2 regions of the Pseudomonas monachiensis genome follow, and region 1 is predicted to be linked to the other one. Evidence: riboswitches for the same ligand, from Rfam matches in the RefSeq annotation. Region 1 holds a riboswitch; the other holds the start of a gene.
What was found. Region 1 has a riboswitch for cobalamin ahead of cobO (cob(I)yrinic acid a,c-diamide adenosyltransferase). Riboswitches for the same ligand answer to the same signal wherever they lie in the genome.
Positions count from the first base shown of each region.

Region 2: it holds a riboswitch for cobalamin, as region 1 does, so the genes downstream of both, cobW (cobalamin biosynthesis protein CobW) here and cobO (cob(I)yrinic acid a,c-diamide adenosyltransferase) in region 1, are expected to answer to the same signal.

Region 1 covers NZ_CP178857.1:1,694,751-1,701,877, reverse strand. Annotated here, with positions in the region: gene ACMDB8_RS07635 (cobyrinate a,c-diamide synthase) at 1-1,385, opposite strand, end outside; gene cobO (cob(I)yrinic acid a,c-diamide adenosyltransferase) at 1,382-1,993, opposite strand; cobalamin riboswitch at 2,077-2,309, opposite strand; gene ACMDB8_RS07625 (hypothetical protein) at 2,463-3,047, shown strand; gene ACMDB8_RS07620 (PQQ-dependent sugar dehydrogenase) at 3,114-4,427, shown strand; gene ACMDB8_RS07615 (class I SAM-dependent methyltransferase) at 4,576-5,238, opposite strand; gene ACMDB8_RS07610 (C40 family peptidase) at 5,257-5,793, opposite strand; gene ACMDB8_RS07605 (C40 family peptidase) at 5,959-6,591, opposite strand; gene hda (DnaA regulatory inactivator Hda) at 6,814-7,127, opposite strand, start outside.
Region 2 covers NZ_CP178857.1:2,648,882-2,656,008, forward strand. Annotated here, with positions in the region: gene nfuA (Fe-S biogenesis protein NfuA) at 1-338, shown strand, start outside; gene cobM (precorrin-4 C(11)-methyltransferase) at 440-1,186, opposite strand; gene ACMDB8_RS11930 (cobalamin biosynthesis protein) at 1,272-1,685, opposite strand; gene ACMDB8_RS11935 (CbtA family protein) at 1,682-2,389, opposite strand; gene ACMDB8_RS11940 (CbtB domain-containing protein) at 2,401-2,592, opposite strand; cobalamin riboswitch at 2,714-2,939, opposite strand; cobalamin riboswitch at 3,134-3,346, shown strand; gene cobW (cobalamin biosynthesis protein CobW) at 3,450-4,520, shown strand; gene cobN (cobaltochelatase subunit CobN) at 4,525-7,127, shown strand, end outside.

The DNA.
Region 1 (7,127 bases):
ACATTTGAAGGTGACCGGCCTGAAGAAACGCAATCCCCTGTGGGAGCGGCGGTGCGACGATTCGACTTGCTCGCGAAGGCAGCTTCAAGGTCCGGCGCAAACAACGCGGCAATCGCCGAGGGATTGGACGGAAAATAAAAATGCACATAAGAGGCTGTCATCCGCCCTTCACGGTAGACCGCCTCCGCTCCGCGCCCGCCGTTAGGGCTCAAGCCACGGGCAATCGGCGTCAGTTCAGTGGTGGTCAGCGAATGGTGATAGGTGTGCCCGCGCAGCGAACCCTCCGGCAATTCCACCGCCTGCAACGCCAGCGCCGCCAGACGCTTTTGCATGACCGCATCACCGGCCAGCAAGCCAACCAGTTCGGCGCGAGTGCCCTCGACATCGGTCAGGGAATCGAGCAGGTACAGCATGCCGCCACACTCGGCGAGCAAAGGCTTGCCAGCTCGGTGATGGGCGCGGATCGCGTCGAGCATCGCGGTGTTTTGCGCCAGCGCAACATGGTGCAGTTCCGGGTAACCACCCGGCAGATACAGGCTGTCCGCCTCCGGCAACACTCGGTCGCGGATCGGCGAGAAGAACGACAACTCGGCGCCCATCGCCCGCAGCAGATCCAGGCTCGCGCCGTAGGTGAACGCAAAGGCTTCATCCCGGGCGACGGCAATGCGCACACCAGCGAGCAGCGGTTCGGCCGCAATGACATCAGGAGCAGCGAACTCGACCGCCGGCGGCAGCGCGACCTCGCAACTGCTGGCCAGGGCATCGGCGGCCGCATCCAGACGCAGATCAAGATCGTTCAGCTCACTGGCCTGCACCAGCCCCAGGTGCCGGCTCGGCAATTCGATCCCGGTTTCCCGGGACAGCGCGCCGTACCAGCGCAAACCTTCAGTCAGGCTACCTTCGAGCAGTTGCGCGTGGCGCAGCGTGCCGACACGATTGGCCAGCACGCCGGCGAACGGCAAGTCCGGCTGATAACGCGCCAGCCCCAGGGCCAATGCGCCAAAGGTCTGGGCCATGGCGGTGCCATCGATCACCCCCAGCACCGGCACACCGAAATGCCGCGCCAGGTCGGCGCTCGACGGCGTACCGTCGAACAGCCCCATGACGCCTTCGATCAGGATCAGGTCGGCTTCAGCGGCGGCTTCCCACAGCAACCGGCGACTCTCCTGCTCGCCGACCATCCACATGTCCAGCTGATACACCGGCGCACCGCTGGCGCGTTCGAGGATCATCGGATCGAGAAAGTCGGGGCCGCACTTGAACACACGGACCTTGCGCCCCTGATTGCGATGCAATCGGGCCAGTGCCGCGGTGACGGTGGTCTTGCCCTGGCCAGAGGCCGGCGCGGCAATCAGTACTGCCGGACAGTGTCGAGGCTGACTCACAACTCGACGCCTTTCTGCGCTTTGATCCCGGCCTGAAAGGCGTGCTTGATCACGCCCATTTCGGTGACGGTGTCGGCCATTTCGATCATTTCCGGCTTCGCGGCGCGACCGGTGACCACCACGTGTTGCATCGGTGGTCGGGCCTGCAAATCACTGAGCACTTGATCGAGATCGAGGTAGCCGTGCTTGAGGGCGATGTTCAGCTCATCGAGCACCACCAGGCCGATGGACGGATCGCGCAGCAATTGCTGCGACACCGACCAGGCGGCTTCGGCGGCGGCGATGTCGCGCTGGCGATCCTGGGTTTCCCAGGTAAAGCCTTCGCCCATCACATGAAAGCGCACCTGCTCGGGAAAGCGCCGGAAGAACAACTCTTCGCCCGTGCTGTTGCGGCCCTTGATGAATTGCACCACGCCGCATTGCATGCCGTGCCCCATGGCGCGGGCAAGCATGCCGAAAGCCGAACTGCTCTTGCCCTTGCCGTTGCCGGTCAGCACCAGCAGCAGGCCACACTCGTTCGGGGAATTGGCGATGCGCTCGTCGATCACGGCTTTTTTGCGCTGCATGCGCGCCAGGTGGCGTTCGTCACGATCGGGGGTATCAGTCATGGGGGAGCTCTCCGTTGAGGCAGGAATAACGGCGGGCAGGCACAAGAATAGAAGGCAACAAAGCCTGGCATCGCCCACCGTGATGCCGCTGGATGAATCAGGCCGGTCTCCGGGCTCATGAGTGGCGCGGGGCCGGACTGTGCGCCTTCCCGCATCGATTCGACACAGTGGCATCACACACAGTTTTCACTCATTTACCGTTGCGGGGGCAGCGCCGGAATTGCGGGCCTTCGACCAACAGAAGGACCCACTCACCGGCTTCCCTGTTTCACTCTGTCGACCCAAGCCACAGAGCACCTGAAACAAGCCGCGAAGGTTAGAGGGTTGGGGGTGGAGCGTCAATTAAAGCCGGGAGGCCATCGGCCGAATAACTGCCATCAATCAATAAACTGACGTCAATCTTGTGCCACGCTCCCAGCAGTGATATCAAAGAGCCACAATCTCACAACACAACAACAAGGGTGAGCCCATGCAAGGCATGATCATCAGTAATCCAAAGCTGGAATTCCTGCGTCCGGTGCTCGAACACTGGTTCGAATGCATCGACCGTTACAACGCCGTCCGCGGCGATGGCGACACACCGTACTGGCACGACGAAAAGGCCAATCTCGGACTGCTGTCCGCCGCCGCCTGGATGGCCGAGATGGTCACGCTGCAACAGACGCCCACCCGCAAGCAGACAGAAGAAGGCGAACGCAACAGCCGCGCCGACCTGCTCCTGGCCTCCTCCGAAACCCGCGCCTACATCCAGACCAGCCAGCGCTGGCCAAGGGTCAACAGCCTCAACCTGTCCCAGGCCCTGCTCGATATCGCCAGCGATGCGAAGCGCCTGAGCCACGCCAGCGACCTGAAACTCGGCTGCCTGTTCGTCGCCCCGCAAAAAGCCCAGCAGGGCGCCACGCCGGAAGAACTCCAGGACATGGTCGACGACCTGCAAAAGGAACACAGCTGCGCTGTCGCCTGGTATTTCCCTTATGCCTATCGCAAGTTGCGCAACGAAGCCGGCAACTATCACCCCGGCATTGCGGTGCTGTTCAAGGAGGCTCGCGGCTGAGGGTTGAACCATCGCACAACAATGCTTCTCTATGATTAGAACAAGGCATTCATAGGGAAGACCAGCATGCGCACGCCCCCGCTCGCTCTCGTTATCGCGCTCTGCGGAGGGCTCGCCGCTTGTGGCGAGACCTCCCGCCTGCAAGTCTCCGATGGCACCGGCCCATCACCCCGACTACCAGAACCCAACAAGACACTGGTTCCGACCGTGAACATCGCCCCGGCCATCGGCTGGCCACAGGGTGCGAAACCCATCGCCGCCACGGGCACGCAAGTGACCGCTTTTGCCGAGGACCTGGATCACCCCCGCTGGCTTTATGTGCTGCCCAATGGCGATGTGCTGGTGGCGGAAACCAATGCACCACCCAAACCCGAAGACGGCAAAGGCATTCGCGGCTGGGTCATGAAGAAAGTCATGGGCCGCGCCGGGGCCAGGGTGCCCAGCGCCAACCGCATCACCTTGCTGCGCGACAAGGACCACGATGGCGTCGCGGAAACCCGCACGGTGTTTCTGCAGAACCTCAACTCGCCCTTCGGCATGACCCTGGTCGGTAATGACCTGTATGTGGCCGACACTGATCGCCTGCTGCGCTTTCACTATGAAAATGGCGATACGCAGATCAAGTCGCCGCCGATCAAGGTGGTCGACCTGCCGGGTGGCCCGCTGAACCACCACTGGACGAAAAACGTCATCGCCAGCATGGATGGCAGCAAGTTGTACGTCACCGTGGGCTCCAACAGCAACGTCGCCGAAAACGGTATGGACAAGGAAGAAGGTCGCGCGGCGATCTGGGAAGTGGATCGCGCCACCGGCCAGCAGCGGATCTTCGCCTCCGGTCTGCGCAACCCCAACGGCATGGCCTGGGAACCGCTCAGTGGCGCGCTGTGGACCGCGGTCAACGAACGGGATGAAATCGGCAGCGACCTGGTTCCGGACTACATCACTTCGGTGAAAGACGGCGCATTCTATGGCTGGCCGTACAGCTACTACGGCCAGCATGTCGATATTCGCGTTGAGCCGCAAAACCCCGACCTGGTGGCCAAGGCGATCGCCCCGGACTACGCCGTCGGCCCGCACACGGCATCACTGGGCCTGACCTTCGCCGAAAACAGCAAGCTGCCACCGCCCTTCACCCAAGGGGCATTCATCGGGCAGCACGGCTCATGGAACCGCAACCCCCACAGCGGCTACAAAGTGATTTTCGTGCCGTTCAGCGCTGGCAAACCTGCCGGAAAGCCCGTTGAAGTGCTCACAGGTTTTCTCAACGACAAGGACCAAGCCATGGGCCGCCCGGTGGGCGTGGTGATCGACCGACAGGGTGACCTGTTGGTGGCTGACGATGTGGGGAACAAGGTGTGGCGGGTTTCGGCTGCCAGGTAACACCATCCCGGATGAACTCAGAACCTGTGGGAGCGAGCTTGTCTCCGGGCGGCGATCCGACGATGAGGCCGGCACATTCAACTTTGATGTTGCCTGACCCACCGCCATCGCGAGCAAGCTCGCTCCCACATTGGATTGGAGTCAGTGCTTACCTTTTGCGGCAAAGGGTCAAACCATCACCAATCGGCAACAACGACAGATCCACCCGCGCATCTTCCTTCAACGCCCGGTTGAGCGCCTGGATCGCCCGGGTGTCCGCGCTCTCGGGATTGGCCTCAAGCACGCGCCCGCTCCACAGGGTGTTATCGAACACCACCAGCCCGCCAGCTCGTAGCAATCCCAGGGCGTGTTCCAGATAAGCCGGATAGTTGGCCTTGTCGGCATCGATGAACACCAGGTCGTACTGCCCGCCCTGCCCTTGCCGCTCAAGTTCGGTGAGGGTGTCCAGCGCCGGGGCCAGTCGCAGGTCAATCCGTTCGGCTAGCCCCGCTTCCTGCCAATAGCGCCGTGCAATGGCGTTGTAGTTGCCAGGGATGTCACAGCAAATCAGCGAACCGTCAGCAGGCAATGCCGCCGCCATGCACAGTGCGCTGTAGCCGGTAAAAGTGCCGACTTCGAGCAAGCGCCTGGCCCCCGTCAGCTTTACCAGCAAAGCTAGAAACTGCCCCTGCTCGGGTGCCACCTGCCAGCGTGCCATCGGCAGCGCCTGGGTCTCATCGCGCAAGCGCTTGAGCAGCGGCGTTTCGCGCAGGGAAACATCGAGCAGGTATTGGTACAGATCGTCGTCGAGATTGAGCGTGCGAGCAGTCATGACCACCAGCTCCGGAAGTTATGGATTGCGCGCCAAATGTTCAGGCTGCAGCACACGCTTGGCGCTCAGGTAAGCCTTTTGCCAATACGCCTTGGACAGGCTGTCGAGCTTCACGGTGCCACCGGTGGCCGGCGCGTGGACGAAACGCCCTTCTCCCACGTAGATGCCGGCATGACTGACCTGGGAACCGCCATTGGTGGCGAAGAACAGCAGGTCGCCGGTCTGCAAGCCTTCCTTGCCCACATTCGCCGCTTGCATGGAGATCATCTCGCGCGTGGTGCGCGGCAAGGCAATGCCGGCGACATCGCGGTACACGTAAGCGATCAGGCCGCTGCAATCAAACCCGGAATCCGGTGTGTTGCCACCCCAGCGATAAGGCGTGCCCACCAGCCCAAGGGCGCGAAACAGCACGTCTTCCGCTTCGGGCGAAAACGCTTGTGACGAGCCAAATACGATGGGAGCACGAACCACCGGCGCAGGAGGCGGTGTGCGACTGGCGCAGGCACTGAGCAGCGCTGCGAAGAACATGATTGCGAGGCGGGCCGACGTCGTCATAAGCAGAACATCCTGATCTGGCTGCGGCTTTTTCTGCGGAGAGCGCAGAAAAGAAAACCGCCTGCGTTGGACGCAGGCGGTTTGCCATCATTTGTAGATCAAGATTCTAGCGGCTACACGACAAACTTCAAGTAAGACTTTAAGTTCGCCTTACAAATTGTCCGCTTATTTGCGTGCAGTGACGATTGGCGATGCGTTAGGTGCCATTGCCAGGGCGCGCTTGGCTTCGATGAAGGTCTTGCTCCAGTAGCTGTCGCCCAGGCTATCGATACGCACACCACCGCTGCGGCGGCTGCTGGAGTGGATGAACTGGTTGTCGCCCAGGTAGATCCCGGCGTGACTGACGCGACCACGACGACCGTTGGTTGCGAAGAACAGCAGGTCGCCCGGTTCAAGCTTGCTGCGCGAGACCAGCGGAGCGTCCACGTTGATCATTTCGCGGGTGGAGCGTGGCAGGTTCATGCCCGCTTCTTCGCGGAACAGGTAACCGATGAAACCACTGCAATCGAAGCCGGCTTCAGAAGTACCGCCGAAACGGTAACGGGTACCGATCAGGGACATGCCACGTTCGAGGATGCTGTCGGCCAGGACTGGAAGCTGGTAGGACTTGCCGCCAGCGAAGTCTGCGAGTTCTTTTTCGGTAGCCAGCTCTTCCTGAAAGAGAGCGGAAGACTGGGCAGTGGCCGAGTGTTGAACCTGCTGTTGCGGAGCTTGCTGGGCCACTGGAGTGTGGGCCGCGCAACCGAACAACAGGGTGACGAGTGCGAGAGGCACGAGGGGTGCGAAGCGATTTAGCATGGGCACGACCGTGGCTGATAGTTGTAAAGAAGCCGAGACTATGCCCGCTATCAGCCTCATTTGCAAATTCAATCGATCTTTTTGTGACTTATCCGTTTCTCGTTTACATCTAAGCGCTTAAGCCCATTTTAAACATGCACGCGGCCTGCAACCTGGCAGGAAAGCGGGATATCTGGCGCCTGAAAGATGCCTAACCGCCTAAAAGCTCCGGTTTCAGCGGGTTTACCAACCGAGGGTTTCTTTCAAAAACGGGATTGTCAGCTTGCGCTGAGCCTGGAGGGAGGCCTGGTCGAGACGCTCGAGCAGCTCGAACAGCGCACTCATGCTGCGGGTACCGCGAGTCAGAATGAAATGCCCGACTTCATCGGTCAGATGCAGGCCACGACGGGATGCGCGCAATTGCAGGGCACGCAGTTTGTCCTCATCGGACAGCGGACGCATCTGGAAGATCAAGGCCAGGGTCAGGCGGGATTTGAGATCCGCCAGCTTCACCGGCAGCTCACGCGGGGATGTCGATGCGGCAATCAGCAAGCGTC
Region 2 (7,127 bases), 950 kb from region 1:
ACGCCACCGACCGCATGGGCGGCCAGCTGACCATCAAGGCGCCAAACGCCAAGGTACCGATGGTCAACGCCGACAGCCCGGTCAACGAGCGCATCAACTACTACCTGCAAACCGAGATCAACCCCGGGCTCGCCAGCCACGGCGGTCAGGTCAGCCTGATCGACGTGGTCGAAGACGGCATCGCCGTCCTGCAGTTCGGCGGTGGTTGCCAGGGCTGCGGCCAGGCCGATGTGACGCTGAAGGAAGGCATCGAGCGCACTTTGCTCGAGCGCATCCCTGAGCTCAAGGGTGTTCGCGACGTGACCGACCACACGCAGAAAGAAAACGCCTACTACTAAGTAAGGTGTTCGCTGCGGCATAAAAGACCGCAGCCTTCGGCAGCTCCTACAGGTGTACGCATTCTGTTGTAGGAGCTGCCGAAGGCTGCGATCTTTTGATTTTAAGGGCGGTAGAGATGCGCATGCCCCGCGCGATACAGCGACGACTCGCTGAAGTGGTCACTGCCCAGCACCCGTCCCACCAGAATCAACGCCGTACGGCGAAAGCCCTTGGCTTCAACTTTCCCGGCAATATCCTCAAGCGTGCCCACCACCCAATCCTGATCCGGCCAGCTCGCGCGGTGAACCACTGCAATCGGGCAATCGGCGCCGTAATGGGGCAGCAGTTCCTCAACGATCTTCGCCAGGTGATTGACCCCCAAGTGAATCGCCATGGTCGCGCCGTGCTGCGCCAGGCTGGAGAATTCCTCTCCGGGAGGCATGGCGGTTTTGTCGGCGTAACGCGTCAGGATCACGCTTTGCGAAATGTCCGGCAGCGTCAGTTCCGCGCCCAAGAGCGCAGCGCAAGCGGCTGTGGCCGTCACGCCAGGGACGATTTCGAACGCAATGCCCAGCTCACGCAGATAGCGAATCTGCTCGCCAATGGCGCCATACAGGCTCGGATCGCCGGAGTGCACCCGGGCCACATCCTGGCCCTTGGCGTGGGCGCTCTTGATCAGGTCGATGATCTGTTCCAGGTGCAGTTCGGCGCTGTTGACCACCTGTTCGGCACAGTGACCTTCCAGCACGGCGGCAGGCACCAGGGAGCCGGCATAAATGATCACCGGACAGCTGCGAATCAGCCGCTGGCCCTTGACGGTAATCAGTTCGGGGTCGCCGGGACCTGCGCCAATGAAGTAGACGGTCATCGTCGGTTCCTGTGGGGAAAAAAAGGGGCTGAACAGGGCTTCAGATGAAGAATGTTCATGATCAAAGGCGGGGATTATCGGTTTTTTACGCAGCGCCAGCCAATGCCAGGGTTGCCTGGGCATATTTTTGTCGTGGAATCAGCAGCTTTGCCGGGGCCTGGGCCAATTGTTCCGCCAGCGCCAGGGCGGCGCTTTCCGCCACGCCGTAGCAACCGGTGCGTTCAAAGGCTATTTGCGATTGATGACTGAGTTGCGGTTCATAAGCGGCCAGTTGTTCACTGCTGAAATACATCAGTTCCAGGCCAAGCTGCTGAGCCAGTTCGATCAGCGCAGGTTCGTCGCGCTTCAAATCGATGCTGGCCAGTGCCTTGATTGCATGCAGGGGAATTTGATGCGCGGCCAACGCCTGGTCGAGCAGCGCTCGCAACGTGCTGACAGGGCAGCCTCGCTGGCAGCCCAGGCCGACCACCAGGGTCGGCGCTGTGCTGATATCCGTCATGCGTGGTATTGACCATCGCTTTTGCGACGGAACAACCAGGCGCTGATCAGGCCCAGGGCCAGCCAGAACGCCACGTTGGTCAGTTGCGAAGCGATTTTGAACTGGGTTTCCAGCGCCTCTGGAGCGAGCATCGAATGCACTTGCGGTTGCGGTGCGCCAATCACATGGGGAACGGCGAGGATCGCCGCACCGAGGACTTTCATCAGCCAGTGACGGCTGAACACGATCAGCGCGATACCGACGGCGGTGGAGGCGGCGGTACCGATCCACCACAGTTGCCGTTGTGCCAGGTCGGCCGCGGCAGTGCCTGGCAATTCAGGCGGCAGGCCGAGGGTCGGCGCGAGCACGAAGGTCGCGTAACCGGCCAGGCCCCAGAGCAGGCCCTGCGAGGTTTTGGTCGGCGCACGCAAGGTGTACAGACCGGCCAGCATCAGGGCGAAACCGACGGCCACCACCAGGTTGCCACCGGTGGTCGACAGCACGCGCTGCCAGCCATCTTCCGGCTCCCAGGCTTGTGCATCGTGGGTGTGGGCAGCCATCGCACCGTCGGCGTGTTCATGCACTTCAACAGCGGCCGGTTCGGATTTTTCGTAGGTCTCGGCCTGCAAAATCAGCGGGGCGACCCAGAAGCTTTGCAGCAGCGTCAGCAACAGGGCGGCCAGCAACCCGGTGAAACCTGCGGTTTGCGCAATACGCTTGATCATGTCGACAGCTCTCAATGGCACGGAAACGCGGAGCTGTGGCGGGTATCGTGGGCGGCATTGTGCACCGCTTCGATGTGCGAGAAACCGGCAAAATACACAAGGCACGCGCCCAGGATCGACGCGCAGACGGCAACGGTCAGACGTTGGGTCAGGGTTGAGGTGGTGCTCGCGGCTGTGTGTTCGGCGCTGCTGATGATCGACATGGCGTTTCCCTCTGGTCTGTCAGCGGGGAATAAGAGCGCATGCAAAAACCCGCGCGACCAGGCGCGCAAGGTTTCGAACAGCGCCCGCCCACCGCGGGTTTGTTGGTTCAGTGACCGTACTGGTCACTTTGTGTTGCGGGCCGGTCTCCGGGCTCACGAGGGGCGAAGGCTTGCGCCTGAACCTGAAAACGTCACCTTCCCATGCCGCAGTGGCACAGTGGATCTGACGCTTCGCTCGCTTACCGTTGCGGGGGCAGCACCGGACTGACATGGCTTAAGAGTAAAGCACATGATTCACCGGTTTCCCGTTTCACCCTGTGAAGGGCACCCGTAACAAGGCGTGTAGGAGAGCATGGGCGGGGGTTGGGCGTCAATTGGCAAGGGTTCTCACTTGAGACTGAATGATGCTCGGCTCTTTGTAGGAGCTGCCGAAGGCTCGGGCCGCGTTCGGACGATCTTTTGATCTTGTTTTTAAAAGGGAAATCAAAGGATCGCAGCCTTCGGCAGCTCCTACAGTGATTGACCGGTCTTCCCACCATGCGTAGCCTTGCGCTTTCGAGGTTCTTCGGCATTTGCCGAAGCTAAGAAGGGAACGCGGTCGATGCCGCGGCTGCCCCCGCAACTGTGAACGGTGATGTTCGTTGCCACGCCACTGCAGGCTCAATCCATGAGGCCGGCGGGAAGGCGCAGCGAATGCCAGGCTCAAGGCCGGCACACCGTCAGCCAGGAGACCTGCCTCGTCACAGATTCTCACTTTCAACCGGGCGGGGTGATCCGGTGGCGAACTCTTCAGGCACGCGTGTCCGCGTTGCCGGTCGTCGTCCCGTATGCCCGCCACATTAGCCATAGGGCATCCGATGAAAACACTGGCCAAACTCCCCGTCACCATCGTTACCGGCTTTCTCGGCTCGGGCAAGACCACGCTGCTGCGGCACATGCTCGATAACGCCCAGGGTCGCCGCATCGCGGTGATCGTCAACGAATTTGGCGAGCTGGGCATCGACGGTGAAATCCTCAAGCAGTGCTCCATCGGTTGCACCGAAGAAGAAGCCAACGGCCGTGTCTATGAGCTGGCCAACGGCTGCCTGTGCTGCACCGTCCAGGAAGAATTCTTCCCGGTGATGCGCGAACTGGTGGCCCGTCGCGGCGATCTGGACCACATTCTCATCGAAACGTCCGGTCTGGCGCTGCCAAAGCCGCTGGTGCAGGCCTTCCAGTGGCCGGAAATCCGCAGTGCCTGCACGGTGGATGCAGTGATCACCGTGGTCGACAGCCCGGCCGTGGCCGCCGGCACCTTCGCCGCGTTCCCGGATCAGGTCGACGCCCAGCGCAAGCTCGACCCGAACCTGGACCACGAATCGCCGCTGCACGAACTGTTCGCCGACCAACTGGCAAGTGCTGACCTGGTGATCCTCAACAAAGCCGACCTGATCAACCCGGCGGACCTGGCCCGCGTGCGCCTGGAAGTCGCCGAGGAATTGCCGCCGGCGGTGAAAATCATCGAAGCCAGCAGTGGTCGCCTGCCGCTGGACGTGCTGATCGGCCTGGGTGCCGGCTCCGAAGAACACATCGACAGCCGTCACAGTCACCACGACCATCATCACGATGGCGACGACGATCATGATGACCACGATCACGACGCCTTCGATTCGATCTCCATCGAACTGCCGCAAGCCGACGAAAGCCTGCTGCTGGACGCGCTGACCCAGTTGGTGGTCCAGCACGGCATCCTGCGGGTCAAGGGTTTTGCGGCGATTCCGAACAAGCCGATGCGCCTGCTGATCCAGGGCGTGGGCACGCGTTTCGACAAGCATTTCGACCGCCAGTGGGGTGCTGAAGAAGCGCGCGTCACCCGCCTGGTGCTGATCGGCCAGGAACTGGACGCCGCTGTTCTCCAAGCGCAATTGCGCGCCGCGCTCAGCGTGTAAGCCCATGCACCTGCTCAGGACCCAGCCCGGCGGTTTCGTGTCGGATGACAACATTGCCGACCTCGGACAAACCCCCGCCGAACTGGTGGTCCTGTGCAGCGGCGATTCCAGCCTGGCGCTGCTCGCCGAAGCGGCGCAGCAGTTGCCCGACGATTACCCGAGCGTACGCTTGGCCAACCCGATGCAGGTGCAGAACCATGCCTCGGTCGATTTGTACGTCGATGAAGTGCTGCGTCACGCCAGGGTGATCCTGATTTCGCTGCACGGCGGCATCGCCTATTGGCGTTACGGCATCGAGCGCCTGGTCGAACTGTCGCAGCGTGGTGTGCAGGTGATTCTGGTGCCGGGTGATGATCGTCCGGACCCGGAGCTCAGTGACCTGAGCACCGTCGGTGCTGAGGATCGCGACCGGCTCTGGCAGTTTCTGCGCCAGGGCGGCATGGGCAACGCCCTGGATTTCTTCCGCTGCCTGGCCAACCGCTGGCTGGCCCGTGATTACACCTGGGGCGAGCCGCAAACCCTGCCGCGCACGGCGATCTACCATCCGCACAAACACCACGCTGCACTGAGCGACTGGCAAGCCGACTGGCACACCGATCAACCGGTGGCGGCGGTGCTGTTTTACCGATCGCATTTGCAGGCGGCGAACACCGCTTTCATTGATGTTTTTTGCCAGCGCTTGCAGGCGGCGGGGTTGAATCCGTTGCCGATCGCGCTGGCCAGCCTGAAAGAGCCTGGTTGCCTTGGCGTGGTCGAGGACTGGCTGGATGAGGCCAGCGTCTCGGTGATCCTGAACACCACGGGTTTCGCCCAGTCCAGCCCCGAAGCACCCCATCTGCGCCCGTTTCGCCGCAATATTGCGGTGATCCAGGCGATTTGCGCCCAGGACAACGAGCCCGGTTGGCGCGCCAGCGAACAGGGACTTGGCCCTCGTGATCTGGCGATGCATATCGCGTTGCCTGAGCTGGATGGACGCATCATCAGCCGCCCGATCAGTTTCAAGGACCTGGCATGGCGCAGTGAGCGCAGCCAGTCGGATGTTGTTTGCTACCGGCCACAACCGGAGCGCATGGATTTCGTGGCCGAGCTGGCGCGGCGCTGGGTCGATCTGGGACGGGTACCTAATGCGGAAAAACGCATTGCCTTGATTCTCGCCAATTACCCGACCCGCGATGGTCGCATCGGTAATGGCGTCGGTCTCGACACCCCGGCCGCCGCGCTGAATATCCTGCGGGCGCTGCATGCCGAAGGTTATCCGTTACCGGCCCAATTGCCCGACAGTGGCACCGCGCTGATCCAGCAGTTGCTGGGCGGCGTCAGCAACGATCTCGAGACCCTCGACCTGCGTCCGTGCCAGCAAAGCCTGGGAATGGATGACTATCTGGCGATGTTCAACGCACTGCCCGACGCCAACCGTGCGGCGGTGCTCGAACGTTGGGGCGCACCGGAAAGCGACCCGATGTGCCGCAGCGGACGGATGATGATCGCCGGCCTGCGTTTTGGCCTGACCTTCGTCGGCATTCAGCCGGCCCGGGGTTATCAGGTCGACCCGAGCGCGGTGTATCACGACCCGGACCTGGTGCCGCCCCATGGCTACCTGGCGTTCTACTTCTGGTTGCGCAACACCTATGGCGCCCACGGTGTGATCCACGTCGGCAAGCACGGCAACCTTGAATGGCTGCCGGGCAAGGGCGTCGGGCTGTCGGAACATTGCTGGCCAGATGCGTTGCTCGGGCCGCTGCCGAACATCTATCCGTTCATCGTCAACGACCCGGGCGAGGGCGCCCAAGCCAAGCGGCGCACCCAGGCCGTGATCATCGATCACCTGATGCCACCGCTGACCCGCGCCGAAACCTACGGCCCGCTGCGCAACCTTGAGCTGTTGGCCGACGAGTATTACGAAGCGCAGTTGCTCGATCCGCGTCGTGCCCGAGAGTTGCAGCGCGACATCCTGCAACTGGTGCGCGACACCCACATCGACCGTGAACTGCAACTGGACGAACAACTCGACAGCGATGCCGACGCGGCGATCTGGTTGCCGCGACTCGACACTTACCTGTGCGACTTGAAGGAGTCGCAGATCCGCGACGGCCTGCATGTGTTCGGCGAATCGCCCACCGGGCGTTTGCGTATCGACACCTTGCTGGCGTTGTTGCGCATTCCACGGGGCGATGGTCGGGGCGCGCAGTCGAGTCTGCTGCGGGCACTGGCCAAGGCCTTCGGGCTGGGGTTCGATCCACTGGATTGCGCCTTGGCCGAGCCGTGGACTGGGCCGCGCCCCGAGGTTCTTGTGGGTATCAGCGAAGAGACCTGGCGTACGGCGGGTGATACCCGCGAACGCCTCGAGCTATTCGCCACACGACTGATCTCGGACGTTTTGAATAGCCCCTGTGGGAGCGGGCTTGCTCGCGAAAGCGGTGGCTCAATCGACATCAATGTTGAATGCTCAACCGATTCGTCGGAACACCGCCCGGAGACAAGCCCGCTCCCACAAAAGGCGGGCTGGACTGAAGTGCAAGCCATCATCGACAACCTGCGTGAGGTGGTCGCCCCGCGTCTGGACGCCTGCGGTCCGGCGGAAATGCGCGGATTGCTCGATGCCCTGAG